One region of the Xenorhabdus sp. XBWT genome, then DNA from elsewhere that is predicted to be linked to it. Evidence: predicted binding sites of a transcription regulator. Region 1 holds the regulator's gene; each other region holds the start of a gene.
What was found. Region 1 encodes CRP, which controls carbon source genes, mostly activating them, when cyclic AMP is high. Its sites were predicted from a motif close to ATGTGANNNNNNTCACAT; they were not measured.
Positions count from the first base shown of each region.

Region 2: a site for CRP is predicted at 3,587-3,604, ahead of msrB (peptide-methionine (R)-S-oxide reductase MsrB). Genes of this name have one in related genera too.
Region 3: a site for CRP is predicted at 3,859-3,876, ahead of udp (uridine phosphorylase). Genes of this name have one in related genera too.

Region 1 is NZ_CM180990.1:351,207-358,465, forward strand. Features, by position in the region: gene polA (DNA polymerase I) at 1-182, shown strand, start outside; gene spfP (small protein SpfP) at 569-616, shown strand; gene yihA (ribosome biogenesis GTP-binding protein YihA/YsxC) at 761-1,390, opposite strand; gene ppiA (peptidylprolyl isomerase A) at 1,978-2,544, shown strand; gene AC5JQI_RS01545 (aminodeoxychorismate synthase component II) at 2,979-3,554, shown strand; gene AC5JQI_RS01550 (aminotransferase class III-fold pyridoxal phosphate-dependent enzyme) at 3,676-4,020, shown strand; gene crp (cAMP-activated global transcriptional regulator CRP) at 4,128-4,760, opposite strand; gene AC5JQI_RS01560 (phosphoribulokinase) at 5,275-6,144, opposite strand; gene AC5JQI_RS01565 (YheU family protein) at 6,221-6,439, opposite strand; gene AC5JQI_RS01570 (LysE family translocator) at 6,668-7,259, shown strand, end outside.
Region 2 is NZ_CM180990.1:2,070,175-2,077,433, reverse strand. Features, by position in the region: gene sppA (signal peptide peptidase SppA) at 1-561, shown strand, start outside; gene ansA (asparaginase) at 677-1,696, shown strand; gene pncA (bifunctional nicotinamidase/pyrazinamidase) at 1,722-2,369, shown strand; gene AC5JQI_RS09335 (YeaC family protein) at 2,453-2,734, opposite strand; gene msrB (peptide-methionine (R)-S-oxide reductase MsrB) at 3,054-3,467, opposite strand; gene gapA (glyceraldehyde-3-phosphate dehydrogenase) at 3,809-4,804, shown strand; gene AC5JQI_RS09320 (D-hexose-6-phosphate mutarotase) at 4,971-5,852, shown strand; gene dadX (catabolic alanine racemase DadX) at 5,997-7,064, opposite strand; gene AC5JQI_RS09310 (D-amino acid dehydrogenase) at 7,082-7,259, opposite strand, start outside.
Region 3 is NZ_CM180990.1:3,462,048-3,469,306, forward strand. Features, by position in the region: gene rmuC (DNA recombination protein RmuC) at 1-1,126, opposite strand, end outside; gene AC5JQI_RS15115 (DedA family protein) at 1,373-1,936, opposite strand; gene AC5JQI_RS15120 (tyrosine-protein phosphatase) at 1,979-2,761, opposite strand; gene udp (uridine phosphorylase) at 2,983-3,738, opposite strand; gene AC5JQI_RS15130 (GntP family permease) at 3,991-5,376, opposite strand; partial or broken gene AC5JQI_RS15135 (NAD(P)-binding domain-containing protein) at 5,711-6,204, opposite strand; gene AC5JQI_RS15140 (hypothetical protein) at 6,574-6,762, shown strand; gene metE (5-methyltetrahydropteroyltriglutamate--homocysteine S-methyltransferase) at 6,823-7,259, opposite strand, start outside.

The sequences.
Region 1 (7,259 bases):
GCGAAAAACCCGGTGTACGTATGATCATGCAGGTTCACGATGAATTGGTGTTTGAAGTACATGAATCTGAGTTGGAGATGGCAGAGCAGAAAATCAGAGAATTGATGGAAAAAAGTATGCAGCTTGATGTGCCATTAAAAGTTGATGTTGGGATTGGTGATGACTGGGATCAGGCACACTGATGAATCAATAAGGCAGATATTTTGCCAATCAAAAATCTGCTGAAGAAATCAAAGAACCGAATTTTTGCGGTTCTTTTTTTAGGCTTTTATCTTTGTGCAGAAATATTTTTTTATTGAATGATTTTTATGGAATCACAGTTTATTTAATCGACGAAGATTACCCCTATTACGCAGCGAAGAGGCTTGTAACAACAATTTCAGTTAGGTTTTATATTAGATCTGGATCTCACAAATATGTAATTAAACTACATTAAAGATAGTGTAAAACCTAATTTGATTAAAGAACAATGGCTGAATCGAGGCATTTGATGAAAATTAATTACAAAAAAATCTTTTTTTGATTGAAAGAATAGGGTAAAGTTGTCTGCGTAGGGTACAGAGGTAAGATGTTCTATCTTTCAGACCTTTTACTTCACGTAATCGGATTTAGCTGAATATTAGCTGCCCCAGTCATCTCTTTTGACTGGGGCGTTTTTTTATGTCCGATTTATACTCGTCATGTTTCAATTTGCAGCTAGCAAAGCAGCAAATTGAAATCGATTGGATTGAGTAGATGGGATGCGGTGAACGCAGGCGGATTACTCCACCTCAGTTTCAATGGCAGTCTGGTTGAACCAAATATCCAGCTTCTGTTCGAGTTTATCAACGCCGATTTTTTTCAGGGAAGAAAAGTATTCGATCTGAACATCGCCATCCAGATCCGCCAATGTCTGACGGACTTTCGCCAACTGGCTCTTACGGGCACCGGATGCCAGTTTGTCGGCTTTAGTCAGCAATATCATGACAGGGATTTGCATCACAACAGCCCATTCAATCATCTGCATATCCAGATCTTTCAGCGGATGACGAATATCCATCAAAACCACCAAACCCAGCAGGCATTCGCGTTTCTGGAGATATTCTCCCAAGGCTTTTTGCCACTTGCGCTTCATTTCTTCTGGCACTTCAGCGTAACCATAGCCCGGCAGATCCACCAGACGAATCCCTTCTTCTACTTCGAATAGGTTAATTAACTGAGTTCGGCCAGGAGTTTTACTAGTACGTGCAAGACTCTTTTGGCGGGTCAGTGCATTCAGGGCACTGGATTTACCCGCATTTGACCTACCGGCAAACGCGACCTCAATGCCCGTATCTTGAGGCAGGTGGCGAATGTCAGGTGCACTCGTGACAAAGTGGGTCATTTGATAGTTGTAGTGTTTGATGGTCAAAATGGTTATCTCCCAGAGGAATACGCAAAAAATAGCGCGGTGATTATACCGAGAGCGGCGGCTTGTGGACAGGCATAACTTAATGTCGATATTGTTGTCGCATTTTTCTGTAACAAGAGCCAATCGATCACTTGAATATCATGACTTAGGTTGTTTAATTAACTCTTCTCTATAATATTTTATTTTTCTCGGAATAACATACGATATCAACGAAATTCGCCACCGGGTAACGGGATGATTAGTCCTTTTTGATGTTACGGGAAACGGGTTGAATATTGATATTCGGAAACACCTCATACCATCCTATATTCAAATTTTTAATTAGCATCACTATATTGCCGAATCTTTATCCTCTGATAAATTATGTTCTTTGGTGCGGAAAGGGCATTAATATGGAGTTTATTCCCAAAATAGCTCTTCCAAAAATATGCGAATATAAAAATTACATAGATAGATTTTCTTCTAATCACCTAAAAATACTCGTAAATGTAGGTAAATATTTGGAACTTATCCCTATAGGGAATTACACTTAATGAGTTTTGTTGTTATGAGTTTTATTGTTGACCTCAAAAATAAAGGAACCATCAATGTTTAAACGTATTTTTGTGTCGCTTATGGCTGCATGTGCTATCGGTGTGATAGCTACTCCAGTATTGGCAGCTGAAACTCACGTGAAGCTGATGACATCAGCCGGAGAAATTGAACTTGAGTTGGATAGTAATAAAGCACCAATTACCACCAAGAATTTCGTTGAGTATGTCAATGAAGGGTTTTATAACAACACTATTTTTCATCGTGTGATTCCTGGCTTTATGATTCAGGGCGGCGGTTTTACAAAAGATATGAAGCAAAAAGCCACTAGGGAGCCAATCAAGAATGAGGCGGATAATGGCTTACGTAATCTTCGTGGCACAATCGCGATGGCGCGTACCGCAGATAAAGACAGTGCAACCAGCCAGTTTTTTATTAACGTTACCGATAATGCTTTCCTTGACCATGGTCAGCGTGATTTTGGTTATGCAGTCTTTGGCAAAGTGGTAAAAGGCATGGATGTGGTTGATAAAATTTCTCAGGTCAAGACAGAAAATGTTGGTCCTTATCAAAATGTACCAGCAAAGCCTATCGTGATCTTGTCAGCCAAGATCGAGCCTTAATCTGATATAAGCCTTCATCTTTCAAGTTGCTGTTTTGTAGGCTGCTCTCACTCACCCCAGTCACATAGCCGTCTATGTTTCTGGGGATTAATGAGAGGTTCCTGCCTCTCACCAAGGGACAGTCTTTGGCTGGACAAATTCGTTCCCGACGAACTTGTCGGTTCCTTTGCTGTCGCGCTGTCTCTTGAAATCCATTGGTTATAAGCCATAAGTAGATACTCGGATAATCGCCCTTAATTGTTTGGGTTGCACTTTCTTCTCTGAGTTTCCCTTCTCTGTCGCTACTATTCTAACAGTGCTTCTGTGGTATGATGAGTACTTCGTTGCCGTTAATAGTGTTTACCTGATTTTATTTTACCGTGATACATAATGCATAATACCCTAATGTGGGTAGGGTAACTTATAAAACTATAAAATCAGTAGGATATACTCCTATGTTATTAATAATAGATAATTACGACTCTTTTACATTCAATTTATATCAGTATTTTTGTGAGTTAGGGACAGAGGTTTTAGTTAAACGCAATGATGAGTTGCAGCTTGAAGATATCGAAAAGCTGGCACCCACGCATTTAGTGATTTCACCTGGGCCTTGTACGCCAAATGAAGCAGGGATCTCGCTGGAAGCGATTTCGCATTTTGCCGGAAAGTTACCTATTCTCGGTGTGTGTTTGGGGCATCAGGCGATAGGGCAAGCTTTTGGTGCGAGCATAGTCAAAGCCCGTGAAGTGATGCATGGAAAAACCAGTTTGCTTCATCATTGTCAGCAGGGGGTATTCAAGGGATTGGATCATCCATTGACCGTCACTCGTTATCACTCTTTGGTTATTGCTGCGGAAACCCTTCCGGCATCATTTGAAGTAACGGCATGGAGCCAACGCAATGGTGATGTGGATGAAATCATGGGGATACGCCACCGTACTTTGCCACTGGAAGGGGTGCAATTTCACCCAGAAAGTATTCTTAGTGAGCAAGGACATGAGTTGTTGAATAATTTTCTTAAATATTAATCTGGTAACACCAAACCCCTCACTCCACTGTTTTTTTATTTGCTATAATGTGGTTTTTTATTCATATTTAATGACTATTATTTCACTTAGATGTGGCAAACATAAAAACAAGGTGAGGGAAATGGTAGGAAATCCTCTGGCTTGTTCTGTTGGTTGTGCCGCTCTGGATATTATCAATACGCCAGAAGTATTGGCCGGAGTGGAAGAACGTCATGATATGATCATTTGCGCATTGGAGAATCTGAACCAAAAATATGGCATTTTTCAGAAAATTCGTGGAAAAGGGCTGCTTATCGGCGCTGTATTGAAAAAAGAGTATCAGAGTAAATCCAGAAATATATTGCAGAAAGCGGTTGAACAGGGGTTGATGTTATTGAGTGCAGGAGACGGTATTCTGCGTTTTACGCCGTCATTGGTGATTCCTGAGGATGATATAGCAGAAAAGGCATGGCACGGCTGGATATAGCGATAGCGCGGTGGTTAGATAAATAAGCTGGCAGCCAGATAAAGCAATAACAGAACAAAGAAGCCAGTGGGAATCTCGTAGATTACACTGGCCCGGTTTTTCAGGAACTAACGGGTCCCATAAACGACAATAGTTTTACCATGTGCAGAGATCAGGTTTTGATCTTCCAGCATTTTCAGAATGCGGCCAACTGTTTCACGTGAACAACCTACAATTTGTCCAATCTCCTGACGTGTGATTTTAATCTGCATACCATCAGGGTGAGTCATCGCATCAGGCTGCTTAGCCAGATTGAGTAATGTTTGGGCGATACGGCCTGTAACGTCCAGAAAGGCTAAGTTACCCACTTTTTCGGAAGTTGTTTGCAGGCGACTTGCCATCTGAGCAGATAAACGCATTAGAATGTCAGGATTAACCTGAATTAACTGACGGAATTTCTTGTAAGAAATTTCAGCCACTTCACAGGCGCTTTTAGCGCGCACCCATGCTGTACGTTCTTGCCCCTCTTCAAACAATCCAAGTTCACCAATGAAGTCTCCCTGATTTAAATAAGAGAGAATCATCTCTTTACCTTCTTCATCTTTTATTAGAACAGCAACTGAACCTTTAACAATGTAGTAAAGCGTTTCTGCTTTCTCGCCTTGATGAATAAGCGTGCTCTTGGATGGATATTTGTGAATATGGCAGTGTGACAAAAACCATTCAAGAGTAGGGTCTGTTTGTGGCTTGCCGAGAACCATTCGCTTTATCCTCTGTTGTTATTTCTGCCTTTATGAAGTGAGAAACAGGCCGTTTCTCTTAAGGCTAGTTTTATAAAGTCAATAGATTAACATATTAACTTGCTGAAAAACTGACAAACGAGAATTTTATATGGATTATAAAAATTTCAATATACAAGTGTATTGATCTTAACCCATATACCTTGCCAGTCTCGCATGTAGACTTGTTTGTAACACAGGAAAACGTTTCTGTCTTCTCTTGTATCGCTTCAGCATATTAAACTGGTTATCAGATTACCAGAAATTGGTCTAGAGACGTGGTCTTATTGATTTTATATTTATAATAACGAAAGATAATGCTGAATACTGTCCTTTTAGTGAAGTATTTCACGTTGTTTTTGCATGTATTAGCTTCTTCATGGTTATGATTTTTATCAGGCTGATTTATAGCCACATAAATCACTTATTTATTTTAATAAAACAGGCGGCATTATTTTTTGTTACCTGTTTTATTAAAAATAAAATGAAGCCTAGATCATGAGATCTTTTTACCTTCCAGTAATTGTTTGACGAGCGGTGCCATAATTAACTCCATAGCCAACCCCATTTTTCCACCCGGCACGACGATAGTATTTATACTGGAAATAAATGAACCCTGAAGCATTGCCAGTAAATAGGGAAAATCAATTTGGGTTAGACCTCGAAAACGAATCACGATAAAACTTTCGTCTAACGAAGGAATGGCCTTGGCAGAAAAAGGATTAGAGGTATCAACAGTGGGAACGCGCTGGAAGTTGATGTGTGTGCGTGAAAATTGAGGAGTGATATAGCGAATATAATCGTCCATTGAGCGAACAACAGAATCCATGACAGCTTCTTGAGAGTGTCCACGCTCGCTGGTATCACGGATCAGTTTTTGTATCCATTCCAGATTGACTATAGGTACAACACCAATCAGAAAGTCAACATAGCTGGCAACATTATGTTGTGGCGTGACAACACCGCCGTGCAGCCCTTCGTAAAACAGAATGTCGGTGTTTGACGGCAATGGTTCCCATGGTGTGAAAGTGCCTGGTACTTGGTTATAAGGAACAGCTTCATCATAGGTATGGAGGTATTTGCGGCAGCGACCACTGCCTGTTTCCCCGTAATCATAAAACGTCTTTTCCAGCATGCTGAAATCATTGGCTTCTGGCCCAAAGTAACTGATATGCCTGCCCTGCTCTTTCGCTTTTCGGATCTCAGCATCCATTTCTGGGCGAGTATAACGATGAAAACTATCTCCTTCAATGAGTGCAGCAGTTACATCAAGTTGTTGGAAAATCTTACGAAAAGCTACACTGGTAGTTGTCGTTCCTGCTCCACTGGAGCCAGTGATTGCAATAACAGGATACTTGGCAGACATGAACAGACTCCTTATCAATAAAAATTGGGATTATCTTTTTAATCAGTCTCTTATGATGAATAAAATGGGCCAAACCTTATGGGCGGAACATCTCTTTAGGCATGATATTGACAGTTTCATGTAATTCAGACCATACCAGCAGAACCTCACCTCGTTCAAGCTGACGTTTGACATCCTGTACTTTTTGTTCAAGTGTTTTTTCTTGATCACCGTAATCTGTGCCTTCACGTAAGACAAAACTTTCAATTAAGTTGAGTAGAGTATCGGTTTCAAGTTGTTGCCACGGTATCATCATTGTAATTGCTCCTGATGATGTTTTGATTGTTCTGAAATTAAGTGTTTTTCGGATAATTGTTTTAAATGAGATAGCCTTAAATAAGGCGCCAGCCAGTGTGGTTTATGGGGACAAAAATTCTCACTCATAATGAATTGATTTCATGATTAGTTATCTTGTGTGTGGAATAACATACTGCTATTTTTCTTGAAAGGAAATGTTGACCATTTGGGTGAGGGGAATCTACCCATGACTGTAAGTTTGTTATTCTCGCTTAGTACATTTATGTTTATTTCTGCTGTCACTCCGGGCCCAAACAACTTGCTGCTAACATCAGCGGGCGCTACTTTTGGTATCCGTCGCTCTGTACCACTTTGTTTGGGTATTGTATTGGGAATGCAGACAATTTTATTGCTGTCTGCCTTTGGTGTTGCTGCATTGCTGCTGATCTACCCTGCGATGCATACTGGTCTGAAAATACTCGGTAGCCTGTATTTGTTGTGGTTGGCTTGGAAAACGGCGACTTCACACTATAAGCAACTACGTACAGCGCAGGTGACAGGGACACCCATCAAGATTCATCAAGGCTGGTTACTGCAATTCCTGAACCCCAAAACATGGTTGATGGGATTGGGGGCAGTCAGCAGTTACAGTCTGCCCGGATCACTATATAACAATTCGATATTGGCTATCAGCGCAGTAATGTTAATCTCCAGTGCAATAGCTGGTGCAATCTGGCTTATGCTCGGCTCATTGATTGGCTGTTTATTAAGAAATCGCCATGCGTGGTTCATATTTAATATTGCGATGGGGCTGCTGACCGCCGCTTGCGTCCCTTTAA
Region 2 (7,259 bases), 1.7 Mb from region 1:
GGTGTTTTTAGTATTATCCATTCCTTTGAAAAAACTCTGAATTATATTGGCGTAAACTCAGACGGGATTTCAACCTCTTCACTGGCAGATTCTTCTTCAATCAAGGGATTGAATTCAGATTACTCAGACGTAATACAGCTGTCTACTGAGAACGGCTACAATAAGTTTATTAAACTGGTTGCTAAAGCCCGCAATAAATCTGTAGATGAAATCAATAGTATTGCTCAAGGGCGTGTTTGGAGCGGTCTTGATGCTAAAAAACATGGTTTAGTCGATCAATTAGGTGATTTTGATGATGCTGTCAAAAAAGCCGCTGAATTAGCAGGCATAAAAAATGTCTCACTGGACTGGATGCAGCCTGAATTATCGTTCTCTGAAAAAATGATGTTTGAACTAACTGCATCAACGCAGGCTCTACTGCCAAATATGTTGCAATCCGCGCTTCCGGTGTCACTTCCCAAAATGACCCAAGGCTTGAAAAAGCAGGCTATTTTTTATAAGAATATGAATGATCCGCAAAACATTTATATATTCTGCCTGAATTGCGCAGATATTCATTAAAAATAGCTGACAACGTTTTTACCAAAAATGAAGCCTGATCTCACCATCAGGCTTTTTTTATTCTGCACACACCCTATAATCCAATCCGGTTAAATATGTTTATCGAGGCATTATCATGCAGAAGAAATCCATCTATGTTGTTTACACTGGCGGCACAATCGGGATGCAGCATTCCCCCAATGGGTACATTCCCGTTTCTGGCCATTTGCAACAACAGCTCACCAAAATGCCCGAATTTCACCGCCCAGAAATGCCAACATTTACGATCCGTGAGCATCAAACCCTGATTGATTCTTCTGATATGAGTCCTGATGACTGGGGTATCATCGCAGATGATATCTGTCAGAATTATCACGATTATGATGGTTTTGTTATCCTGCATGGCACAGATACCATGGCTTTCACTGCTTCAGCACTCTCTTTTATGTTTGAAAATCTGAATAAACCGGTCATTGTGACAGGGTCACAAATTCCTCTGGAAGCTCTGCGTTCTGATGGGCAGACCAATCTACTTAATGCGCTCTATCTTGCAGCCAATTATCCTATCAATGAAGTCAGTCTTTTTTTCAACAATAAATTGTTTCGTGGTAACAGAACGATCAAAGCTCACGCGGACGGTTTTGATGCTTTCTCATCCCCTAATTACTCACCACTGATGGAAGCAGGAATCAATATCCGCACCTTCAAAACAACCCCCATACCAACCAACCACAGCGAATTTGTTGTAAAACCAATCACGTCCCAACCAATTGGTGTTGTGACCATTTATCCTGGATTATCCAATCAGGTTGTTGAAAATATCCTTATGCAGCCCGTCAAAGCATTAATTTTACGATCATATGGTGTTGGCAATGCGCCCCAGTGTTCTGCGTTGCTGAAAACATTGAAAGAAGCAACCGAACGAGGGATCATCGTCGTAAATCTGACACAATGTATTTCTGGTCGGGTCAATATGGAAGGTTATGCTACTGGTCACTTTTTGGCGACATCGGGTATCATCAGTGGTTATGATATGACTTTTGAAGCAGCCTTAACTAAACTGCACTATTTATTGAGTCAACCCTATACACCTGAAAAAATACGCCACCTGATGCAACAAAATCTGCGTGGGGAATTGAGCTATTCCGATGAATAATAAATTAGGTAAATCGAGAGATATGATGAAAACAGCATTATTGCTTATCGATCTACAAAATGACTTCTGTACCGGAGGAGCACTGGCAGTCAAGGAGAGTGACACTGTCATTAAGGTTGCAAATGAAATCATTGCGCTATGTCAGAGAGACACTAATCAGGAAAACATCGCTATCATCGCAAGTCAGGACTGGCATCCAGCCGGCCATATGAGTTTCGCGGCAAATTCCGGGCAGAAAATCGGTGAATTGGGCGAACTCAATGGCATTCCTCAAGTGTGGTGGCCTATTCATTGTGTACAAGGGCAATTTGGCGCAGAATTCCACCCCACATTAAATCAATCCGCGATCCAAGAAGTTTTCCGAAAAGGTGAGAATCCTCAGATAGACAGCTACAGTGCCTTCTTTGATAATGATCATAAAAGCAAAACCCGTTTACATGGGTGGTTAAAGGAACAGAATATACAGCGTCTATTTGTATTGGGCATCGCCACCGATTACTGTATCAAATTTACTGTGCTTGATGCTTTAATACTGGGCTATGAAACCTATGTGATTGTCGATGGTTGCCGTGGTGTCAATATTCATGCCGATGACAGCAAGCACGCACTCGAAGATATGGCCGCAAAAGGCGCTAAATTAATCTCACAAAGTGAAGTAATAACGCTTTTATAAACAAGCCAAGAGCCTATCCTATTAGGCTCTAGACATTATCTATCCCCATTTCTGCCAGGGAGAGGCTTTCATTACAGTTTAATTCAATCTTCTGCCTGAGGTTTTAATTTAGCAACCATTTCAGATTGGAACGTTGCTTTTAACTCTTGTTTGCTTTTTATGGTAATTTCACCATTTGTGCCAATCGTCATATGTTCAGGATCATGATTATGTTTAGCTTGCCAAAGCATCACTACCTGTAAACTGTGTTCTTTCTGTTCTGGCGTAAGTGGTACACCATCCTGCCATTTTCCTAATTCAACAGCCTGAACTAATCGCTGATAAATTTCCGGCGTCATAGCAGAGAGTAAATCATCCAACTTCATCGATATTTCCTTAACGGCTATATTTGCGCTGAAACATTTGTAATACGAAACGGTAATGCATGTACTATTCACACTACTACAAACTGACACTATTACACATTAATATTGTTATTGATTAATACTTTTACAAATTGATATATACCTGCCTTCCTTCAAGTTGCCGCTGTGTTGAATTTGCATTCTTACCGCTGCGCTGCAACTCAAAATCTATTGGTATAAGCTATAAATTGACGTCAAGCTGAATCGTTTCTTTATGAGTATTTACACTTAACTGTTAAAGTCAGCATTTCATATAAGCCAATTCTCTTCAGTAATAACATTAACCTGCTGTTTCATCACCAGTTTCTTCATCAACAAAACGCAATGATGCTGAATTAATGCAAAAGCGTTCTCCCGTTGGTTTAGGCCCATCAGGAAAAACATGCCCCAAATGAGCCTGACAATAGCTGCAACGCACCTCTATTCGATGCATATTATGAGAATAATCATCAAGATAAGTGATGGATTCATCATTAATCGACTGGTAAAAACTCGGCCACCCGCAACCAGAATCAAATTTAGTATCAGAAACGAATAAGGCTTGACGGCAACACAGGCAATGGTAAGTACCACTTTTTTTGTTGTGCAGTAGTTTTCCTGAAAATGGCGGCTCAGTGCCTGCTTCCTGAGTAACATGGCGCTGCATTGCATTAAGTTTTTCTATGGAAAGAGAAATATTTTGACTTTTAGCCATAATGACCACCTTTGAAGACCAATATTTTCAATAAAAAAATCATCAAAAACAACAAAAAAGTAACATCATGATGTCAAAATGCATTCTAACCCATTCAACACAGCAATTTAGTTTACTAATTGTGATAACTCTCACATATCTAATCTATGGTAACTTTAAATATATCCCTATACCCCGATAATAGTGCGCGTAAAGCTTGTCACGACTGCACAGCAAGCGTTCAGGCAGTGATTATGATTGATCTTTTTCAATTGTTGACACGATTCCGCTTGACGGCTGGCAAGATTTTGGTAACTTTAGAAACAACTTTTAATTCACTAAAAAATAGCTGGTGGAATACTATGACTATCAAAGTAGGTATTAACGGTTTTGGTCGTATTGGCCGTATTGTTTTCCGTGCTGCACAAGAGCGTTCAGATATTGAAATCGTTGCTATCAACGATCTGTTGGATGCAGAGTACATGGCTTACATGCTGAAATACGATTCAACCCACGGCCGCTTTAACGGTTCTGTTGAAGTTAAAGACGGTCAGCTGGTTGTTAACGGCAAAACCATCCGCGTTACATCTGAAAGAGATCCAGCTAACCTGAAGTGGAACGAAGTGGGTGTTGATGTAGTTGCTGAAGCAACTGGTATCTTCCTGACCGACGAAACTGCACGTAAACACATTGCTGCGGGCGCGAAAAAAGTGGTTCTGACCGGCCCATCCAAAGACGACACACCAATGTTTGTCATGGGTGTAAACCATAACGCCTATGCAGGTCAGGAAATCGTTTCCAACGCATCCTGTACTACTAACTGCCTTGCTCCACTGGCTAAAGTTATCAATGACAAATTCGGCATCATCGAAGGTCTGATGACTACTGTTCATGCAACAACTGCTACTCAGAAAACCGTTGACGGTCCTTCCGCTAAAGACTGGCGTGGTGGTCGTGGTGCAGCACAAAACATCATCCCATCTTCTACTGGTGCAGCAAAAGCAGTAGGTAAAGTTATTCCAGAACTGAACGGCAAACTGACTGGTATGTCTTTCCGTGTTCCTACTCCTAACGTTTCTGTTGTTGACCTGACTGTACGTCTCGAAAAACCTGCAACTTACGCACAAATCTGTGACGTAATCAAAGAAGCGGCAGAAGGCGAGCTGAAAGGTATCCTGGGTTACACTGAAGATGATGTTGTTTCCACTGATTTCAACGGCGAAAAACTGACTTCTGTATTTGATGCAAAAGCAGGTATTGCCCTGAACGACAACTTTGTCAAACTGGTTTCTTGGTATGACAACGAAACAGGTTACTCTAACAAAGTTCTGGATCTGATCGCTCATATCTCTAATTAATTGAGTTTTATACCCAATAGATTTTAAGGGATGGTCCACGTTCAAAAGCCATCTGTGAACAGATGGCTTTTATGTTTATCTCTACAAAATTTATATTTTCAAAAGATTGAGCTATTCTTGAACCTTGGTTCAACTACCAATTCAGATTTACATAAGGTCATGACAGATGCACGATAAAATTTTCTCATTACCGGTTGTAGAGCAGATATCCCCTTATATCAGCCAACGGAATATTGATGGTTTTCCATTGATTGTCGTTTCCCATCCCAAAGCTCGTGGCGCTATCAGTATTCAGGGTGCGCACCTCATCACATGGCAACCTAGCGGTGAAAAACCGGTATTATGGGTAAGCGATAAAACTGCTTTCAGTGCCGGAAGCGCCATTCGTGGCGGTATTCCCATCTGCTGGCCCTGGTTTGGACCGTCTGCTGCCCCCAGTCACGGGTTTGCACGGCTATTGCCCTGGGAACTCAAAGCACATAATGAAAATAATAATGGAGTTATTTTAACATTCACACTACAGGATAGCGCCTATACCCATCAATTATGGCCACATGAATTCACACTGATTGCTCGCTTTAAATTAGGGGAAACCTGTGAAATAGAGTTAGAGTCTCATGGTGAATATCAAGCAACCTGTGCCCTTCACTCTTACTTCAATATCAGCGATATCAGCCAAATCCGGGTCAGTGGGCTTGGTGGTCATTTTATTGATACCGTCGCAGATAAAGAGCAATATGTTCATGAAGATTTATTTTTCAAAGGACGAACTGATCTGATTTATACAGAGCCAGAAGATTTTAGTCTGCTCAGAGATCCACAGTGGAAAAGAACGATTGAAATTCATCATTATCATCATAGCGATGTGGTGTGCTGGAACCCCGGAGCTGCTCTTTCCAGTAGCATGAAAGACATGAGTAAAGAAGGTTATAAGAATATGGCTTGCATTGAAACTGCACGCATCAATAGCCCATTACTACCTAAGAATGGCAACCCTGACAGACTTTCTGTTGTTATCCGCTGCCGAAAAATCGCTGATGCTGGCTAACCTGAATTTTGGTTGTCTATGCTTCTGGATATCTCCTCCCAAGACATAAGCGCTGCATCTTGATACCCATTAGGTGTAGATAAGACAGGCACTTATCCTAAAAACAATCAAGAGAAATGCCTGAAAAAACTCATAAGAAGGCTGTCAATCAACGATAACAGGGACACGCCTTGCTAATGCACATAAGAGTTCATAACCTATGGTTCCTGAGGATTCTGCAACTTCATCCACTGGTAAGTTTTCCCCCCACAGCTCGACAATGCTGCCTATGTCTGCCTGTGGACATGGGGTCAAATCCACTGTCAGCATATCCATTGATATAGCACCCAATAACTGAGTACGAACGCCATCAACCATAACGGGAGTACCTGTCGGGGCATGCCGTGGATATCCGTCTGCATAACCACATGCTACTGTACCTACGCGCATGGTCTGCTGAGTCATATAACGGCTGCCATAACCAATTTTGTTCCCGCTGGGAAGCTCGTGAACTGCAATAATTTCACTTTGTAATGTCATGGCTGCTTTCAACCCTACATTCGCAATATCACGCCACTTTCCGCTGGGAGAAGCACCATAAAGGACAATGCCCGGTCGGATCCAATCCCCATGCGTCTCAGGATGCCACAAAACAGCACCAGAGTTTGCCAGACAATGAGAAAGAGAATTCATCTGCAAACGTTCAATAACCGCTAATTGTTCTTTAACACCGATTTCATTATCCGAATTGGAAAAATGGGTCATTAAAGTCACTGAATTGATATTTTTAATCCCTTTCGCCATTGAAACTACCTGTGGATATTCTTCGGGAGTGAATCCCAACCGATTCATTCCGCTATTAAGCTTTAGATAGATATCAATGGGCCTGTCCAATTTGACTTTTTCTATCACCTCAAGCTGCCAATGGCTATGTACTGCGGTTGTCAGGCAATGCTGATTAAGGATCTGCAAATCGCTTGATTTGAAAAACCCTTCCAATAGGAGGATTGGTCCCTGCCATCCCTGTTCCCTTAAATAAATAGCTTCATTCATGTCGAGCAGTGCAAACCCATCTGTCTGCATGAGTGATTGCCATACTCTGTCCAATCCATGCCCATATGCGTTCGCCTTTACCACCGACCAGACTTTACTCTTACCGGTTTTTTGGCGAATAACAGCCAAATTATGGCGGAGCGCATTGAGATGGATCGTTGCCAAAATAGGACGTGGCATGACGACCTCTTCTTAGTTTACGCAGTATGTAAATAAGGCTTCATTGGAAGCACTTTTATATTGAATCCATCGATATATCTGAATACAGAAAGATCATCTGCCGCAATATCCGTTTTTTTGCCAGAAATTAAATCCGACAACAACTTTCCTGAACCACAAGCCATTGTCCAGCCCAGTGTTCCATGACCCGTATTT
Region 3 (7,259 bases), 1.2 Mb from region 1:
CGGCTTTATCAGCTATCTGGCGCGCATTTTGGCTTTGGTATTCATAACGCCAAAGATTATTGATAGTACGAACCGCCACCAGCAAAGTAGATGGACTAACCAGCATAATATTATGTTTCAAGGCTTCATCCAGCAATTCAGGCGCCTGATTAAGTGCCACCAAATAAGCAGGTTCTACAGGAATAAACATCAGAACGTAATCCAGTGATCGCAAGCCAGGCAATTGCTGATAATCTTTCCGACTCAGATCTCGAATATGCCCTTTTATCGAATTGATATGTTCCTGTAATGCCTGCATCTGCTGCTGTTCATCATCACTGTTGAAATAGCGTTCATAAGCAACCAGTGACATTTTGGCATCAATAATGACATCTTTTCCTTGTGGCAAATGTACAATCACATCAGGCTGAAAACGCTCATTGTTTTCAGTTTTAATATTAACCTGAGTCTGAAATTCATACCCTTCACGCAAACCGGAAGCTTCAAGAATACGAGCCAGCACCATTTCCCCCCAATTACCCTGTATTTTGTTATCACCTTTCAGGGCCTTGGTAAGATTAATCGCCTCTTTTGCCATTTGTGCATTAAGCTGCTGAAGATTACGAATTTCATGAGTGAGAGTATGACGTTCACGGGCTTCTTGCCCAAAGCTGTCTTGCACCTGACGACGAAATCCTTCAAGTTGTTCACGAAATGGTGTCAGGAGATGAGTGAGATTTTGACGACTATATTCGTCGGTACGGCGCAGATTTTGTTCAAAAATACGATTAGCAAGATTTTCAAATTGGGTATTCAGGCGCTGTTCACTGTTGATCAGTAAACGTTGTTTTTCCTCTGCTGCCAATCTGCTCTCTTCAAGCCGAGTGCTTAATTCTCGTAATTCAGCTTCCTGGGCACTATTAATCTCACGCTGAGCTAACAATTCTTGGTTTAATTGATCACATTCAGTACGCCAATAGAGGGATTGTTCCGACTTTTCATGGCTAACAGCTAATTGGCTATATAATTCGCGAAGTTCCCGCTCTTTTTGTTGGATTCGCTGATGAACGGAAAGCCAGACGAAAACTCCCCCGCCCAGCAATCCGCTCAAACTGCCAATCAGCATATATAACCACTGGATTCCCACCTATACACCCTCGCTAACTTCATTGTCGCTATACCTGTCATCTTTCAAGTCGCAGCCAATAATAAAGCTACAACTTGAAATCTATCGGGTATAAATTCTGGTTAACTCTTTTGATTCAAAGCTGGTTTTTGATTCAAAGCTGGTTCAAGAACTTCAATGTAAGTTAAATAGATGCTGTATAGATGTCCAGAGTATTTACTGAGTTTATTTCAATTTGCAAAGCGGCTCGCAATTACTCCATCTGCTTTATCCCATCCATTCGGTCAGCCAGTGCAGACCAAATGCTCCCGGTGCTAAAATACCGAATGCCCAGATTAATGCAGATGTAAAATTAGCAAGCTGAAAATGACGTTGAGGCATGGCACAAATACCCGCTACCAACGGCACCGCTGCCCTTAGAGGGCCAAAGAACCGCCCAATGAACACTCCCCAAACGCCCCAACGTTCAAAAAATTGATGGCCGCGATCCAACGTTTGAGGGTGACGAGAAAGTGGCCACATTTTGCCGACATTTTCTTTATAGCGGAAACCAAACCAGTAAGAAAGCCAATCACCAAAAAAGGCTCCCGCTGCTGCGGCTATCCATATTGGCCAGAAATTCAATCCACTTTCACCAATCAAAGCCCCCAATCCCAACAAAATAATTGTTGCTGGCAACAGTAAGGAAATAAATGCGAGTGATTCACCAAATGCAAGAACGAAAATAATGGGAATCGCCCAAATTTCATGGGCTTTTACAAAGTTGGTGATCAATTCAATGATTTCATGCAGGTTCACATTAGTCTTTCCTGTGTTATCAGTGTCTGCCATAGGTTAGCCCTGTACTACCAAACCAATGCTAACCTAGCATTTTTATTCAAGAAAATAGGCCTGTAGCTTTTCACGGGCAGCAATATCAAGCCCGATATCTTTTTCCAGCCAAATATCCACACTGCCATAATGTTGATTAATACTATTCAGGGCTTTCAGCAAAAACTCTTCTCTGACCGAATAAACATAAGCAAATTTTTCAACTGTATTTTCACTCATGCTTTTTGCGTGTTCATTCAATAAATAGTCTCGGTATGGAGCCAGCGTGACATTAGTCAGCAAATAATCCTCCATCACCGTATCCAAATCGGCACCCAATGCCAATAAGACCAACGCAGAGCCAACCCCCGTTCTATCCTTACCGACCGCACAGTGTTGTACAATCCCGCCTTTTTCTGGTTGCAGCAATAATGTGGCTAGTGTTTTATAAGCTGGGTTGTTGAGCGGTAGTAATTCATACAGACGTGACATAAATACTTTCGCATCGAATTGTTCCAGTATCTCCTTATCCAGTTTATCCAGATTAGCATCTACTTCTTTAGAAAGCGGATTAGCCGGAGCGTGATGGTAATGTGCGCCATGCCATACCTGATCAGGTTTATCCATAATCTCACTGCTATCACGATAATCAATGATCTGAAAAAGGTTTTGATCCACTAAAATAGCCTGATCGTTTTCTGTCAGTCTGTCCAATGAACCGGAACGAAATAATAGCCCTGACTTGATCTTAGCGCCATTATTCAGAGTCTTGTTGCCTAAATCACGAAAGTTAATGCCGCCATTCAACGGAAGAAGTGAAGGATGGAGTAGAAATGTTGTGGTCATAATTACTCTTGTCAATGTAATAAATAATGATTTAAAAACAGATGGTTATTGATATTACTGGATTAGATTAATAGTTATTGGCGCACAACAGCCATTACGCAAATAATCATTAATGCAAAACGTTATGACATTATCAGATTTTAGAATGAAAGAAAGAGAAGATCGCACAAACGGCAGGGCCGGAATATTCCGGCCCTTAACAGAATCACTTGATAAAAGTATTACAGCAAGCGGCGAGCAGCTTCGACAACAATCCCCAAGGCATTGCTTTCTGTTTTCTTCAATAATTCAGCATCCGGTATTTCTTGTTGAGTACGATTAACAATAACACCTGCTACCATACCAGCACGCAGCCCTTGGCTTGCACACATTGTCAGCAATGTTGCTGATTCCATCTCAAAGTTCATTACACCCATTTCCTGCCACTCTTTCATGGAACCCTGGAAGCGACGGACAATACGGCCTGAATAAGTATCGTAACGCTCCTGCCCTGGGTAGAAGGTATCAGAAGAAGCCGTCACACCAACATGAGTTGTAGTACCGGATGATTTTGCTGCTTCATACAGAGCATTTGTACACTCAAAATCAGCCACGGCTGGGAATTCCATTGGAGCAAAGTGCAAGCTGGCACCATCTAAACGGACTGCGGCAGTTGTCACCAATACATCCCCTACATTGATGTGTGACTGGATTGCACCAGTCGTACCGATACGCAAGAAAGTACGTACGCCCAACTGGGCAAGTTCTTCCACCGCAATCGACGTTGAAGGGCCGCCGATACCCGTAGAGCAGACAATAACGGCTTTTCCGTCTATTTCTGCACGCCATGTTGTAAATTCACGATGAGAGGCCAGATGTACTGGGTTACCCATCAATCGTGCTATTTTTTCAACACGGTTAGGATCGCCTGGCACAATTGCCAGAGTCGCACCTTGCAGATCGCTTTTAGTGATACCTAAGTGAAATACATCAGACATATCGGACTCCTCAACGGACATGATTCAAAATATGGATACCTAAATTTAGTCAATACTCTGACATTTTTTAGTGATTAAAATCACTTTTAATTGATACAGACAAGAAACACATACATATATTTGTGATAAAAGTCACAAATAAAAAAGAAAATAATGTGGTGAGTATAATGCGGCAATGAAAACAATGTTCGAAGAACAATCACAAAGTCAGAAAACAGAAAAAACGCCCTTTACAGAGCGCTATTGCATGGATTACATCACAAGATTGAGAAGCAATACACCACACAGCCCAATCCCCCACGCAATTGTGGTAGGAATTGACCAGACGATAATCTGTTGCCTCACATTTTTAATGCCCATCATCCGGTTAACCACCCAGAAAAAACAATCATTGAAGTAGCTGAAAAACAGTGTTCCCATCACCGCAGCCTGAGCCGCTACCAACATATTAATGTCCGGTATCTGCTTGATAACCGGTGCTGAAATAGAAGCTGCGGTAATCATTGCTACCGTGCCAGAACCTTGGATTATGCGGATTAGTGTCGCAATGATAAATGGAATCAAGACTGGTGTTATTGGCAGGCCGGCAATATATTGCGCCAATATCGTCCCCGTCGAACTTTCATTTAACACAGCCCCCAATGAGCCTCCAGCCCCTGACACCAACAAAATAATACCTACAGTCTTTAATCCTTCCTCTAAATGTTCAATCACTTCGTGTTTGCTGGCTTTTGGAATGAGCGTATAAATAGCCAATAAGACACTGATTGCCAGCGCGATAATTGGTGAACCAAGGAACCCAAAAATCTGAAAATAGAAATCGTTTTCTTTCCCGGCAAAGACATCGGTTTTCAATAGCAAGCCATTAATTACACCGGCCAAAATAAGAACAATAGGCACAACAATAGGCAAAAGAGACAAAAATAAGCTCGGTAGTGATTTGTTAGATTTTTCTTCCATATAACGTTGATGAACTTGTTGCAAATTTTCTGCATTTTCTTCTGCATCATCAAGCTGGTATTCAGGATATTTAGTCTCCAACCACTTTGCATAGCAGGTAATACCTATAACACATGGAACGGCCAGTATCATACCTGCCAACATCATTGAGCCTATACTCACTCCGAATATCCCTGCCACACCAAGCGGTCCCGGGGTCGGGGGAACAATGTGGTGAGTCACTACCAGCCCTCCCGCCAGTGATACCCCCAGCGTCAATACATTGCGTTTACCTTTCTTTGCTAATGCTTTCACCAGCGGATAGAGGATCACAAAAGCCGAATTAACAAATATAGGGATACTGACAATATAACCGGTGATCGCCAGTGCCCATTCTTCACGCCGTTTACCCAACCATTTTATCAAGCTATAAGCGATCCGTTCAGTTGCGCCGGACACTTCCAATATCCGGCCCATCATGCTCCCTAATCCAATTACAATGCCGATACTACCTAATGTTGAACCAAATCCTTTGGCGATCACTTCTACAGCATTGCTCATAGTTAAGCCGCCAGAAGTCCCAGCAATTATCGCAGCAATCAACATGGCAAGCAGTACATGAATACGAGTGCGCAAGACCAAAAAAATCAGCGTAAATACCGCCACTCCCAATCCAATAATTGGAATGTAAAACTCCATCATAAAACCCCATTTCAATCTGTATTATTGGCGATAAATGCACGAATGACATCGCTGAAAGGATAACTGCTGGCCTAGAAGATTTAAACCACCAGTAATGATAATTCTCATCTAAAATCTCTTTTATTAATCCCTGAGAATTATTTTTTATTGTTCTTATTCATTAACAATTTTTTCAGTCTGATTTCTGAAAACACTACTTTTCTCCAAAAAATTTCCGTTCAAATCTATATTGGAAACGATTTTTCATCATGGAACGTTTACCGAGGTTTTCACAGAAAGTTATTCTCAAATAACAGGAAATAAAAGAGGTAATCAAGGTATGAGACTACAATCAATTAAAACCAAATTGACAGAGGACAAAATAATCGAGCCGTTGAAATAATTCAAAAGAACCAGAGACCATAATTGTTAATTGCCCCTGTGCAGCTTTCAATGCTCCTCCAGAAATCGGAGCATCAAGTACTTTGATATGGTATTTATTCGAACGATTGGCAAAACCTTGAGCCTGTTCAGCAAAGACAGTACTATGTAAAACAACTACTGTACCTGCCTTCAGTTGATTAACTAATGGTTTTTCTCCACCAAATAGTATTTGCTCGATTTGCGCACCATTGACCACAACCAATAAAAGTACATCTAGCTCCTTCCTCCATAGAACAGCATTCTTTGCGACATTTATTGCTCCCATCTGTTTAAGTTGCTCATAAGCTTGACATTCAGGTCAAAACCATAAGTTGGAATACCTTCCCTAATTAAGGACTGTGCGATTCCCATTCCCATCGCACCCAGCCCTATAACCCCTATTTTTTGTATTGAATTATTCATGAGGTTCCCTGGTGTTGTGTGACAATTTGTTACCTTTTTGATCTTCACATATATAATTTCACAAAAAAACGATAGATATCACATTCAAGGCTTATCTCCCTAAAGAATAAAAACATTCAATAAGTTGATTTTAAATAGATGATAGAAAAAACATTTCACATATTATTGTGATTAACATAAATAAAATTACTTTATTTCCGAATGCCCCCAATATCTAAAACTAGGCGTTTCTAAAATACTGTGCAACTGCAATAGTTAAATCTGAAATTCATCTTTATTTCATAGTATTCCCACTGCATTATTCCTGTAAATGCACATAATTAAGTGTTTTATCTGGTTAAACCGATAAGTCTCAACAAAAGGGGAGCTATGATGGGATTTTTTGATCAAATCACCAATATGCTGAGTGGCGGGAAAAACCAGCAACTCCAGCATATAATGGACTGGGTTGAAGGTAAGGGAGGAATAAGTGGACTAATTGAAAAATTTTCTCAGCAAAGACTGGATTGTACGATCCATTCGTGGATTAGTTCAAAAAATAAACTATTGGGTCAGTAATCCTTTGCGCCCGCCACATTTCATACTCTGTGGCGGGCAGTTTAATGGATCGTTTTTAAGTTAGTTATTCAGTGTAGAACGCAGGCGTTTTGCTGCTTCTACCATGTTCGACAATGATTGTCGAGTTTCTAACCAACCCCGGGTTTTCAGTCCACAGTCTGGGTTTACCCACAAACGTTCAACCGGGATACGGTCAGCCGCTTTACGCAGTAGCGCTTCAATCCATTCAACACTTGGTACGTTTGGTGAGTGAATGTCATACACACCAGGTCCAATTTCATTCGGATATGAGAAGTTCTCAAATGAATCCAATAACTCCATATCCGAGCGAGAGGTTTCAATGGTAATTACATCTGCATCCAGCGCTGCTATGGAAGGCATGATGTCATTGAACTCGCAATAACACATATGGGTGTGAATTTGTGTATCATCTTGCGCGATTGCGGCACTCAGTTTGAAAGCATCCACTGCCCACTCCAGATAAGCCTGCCACTCTT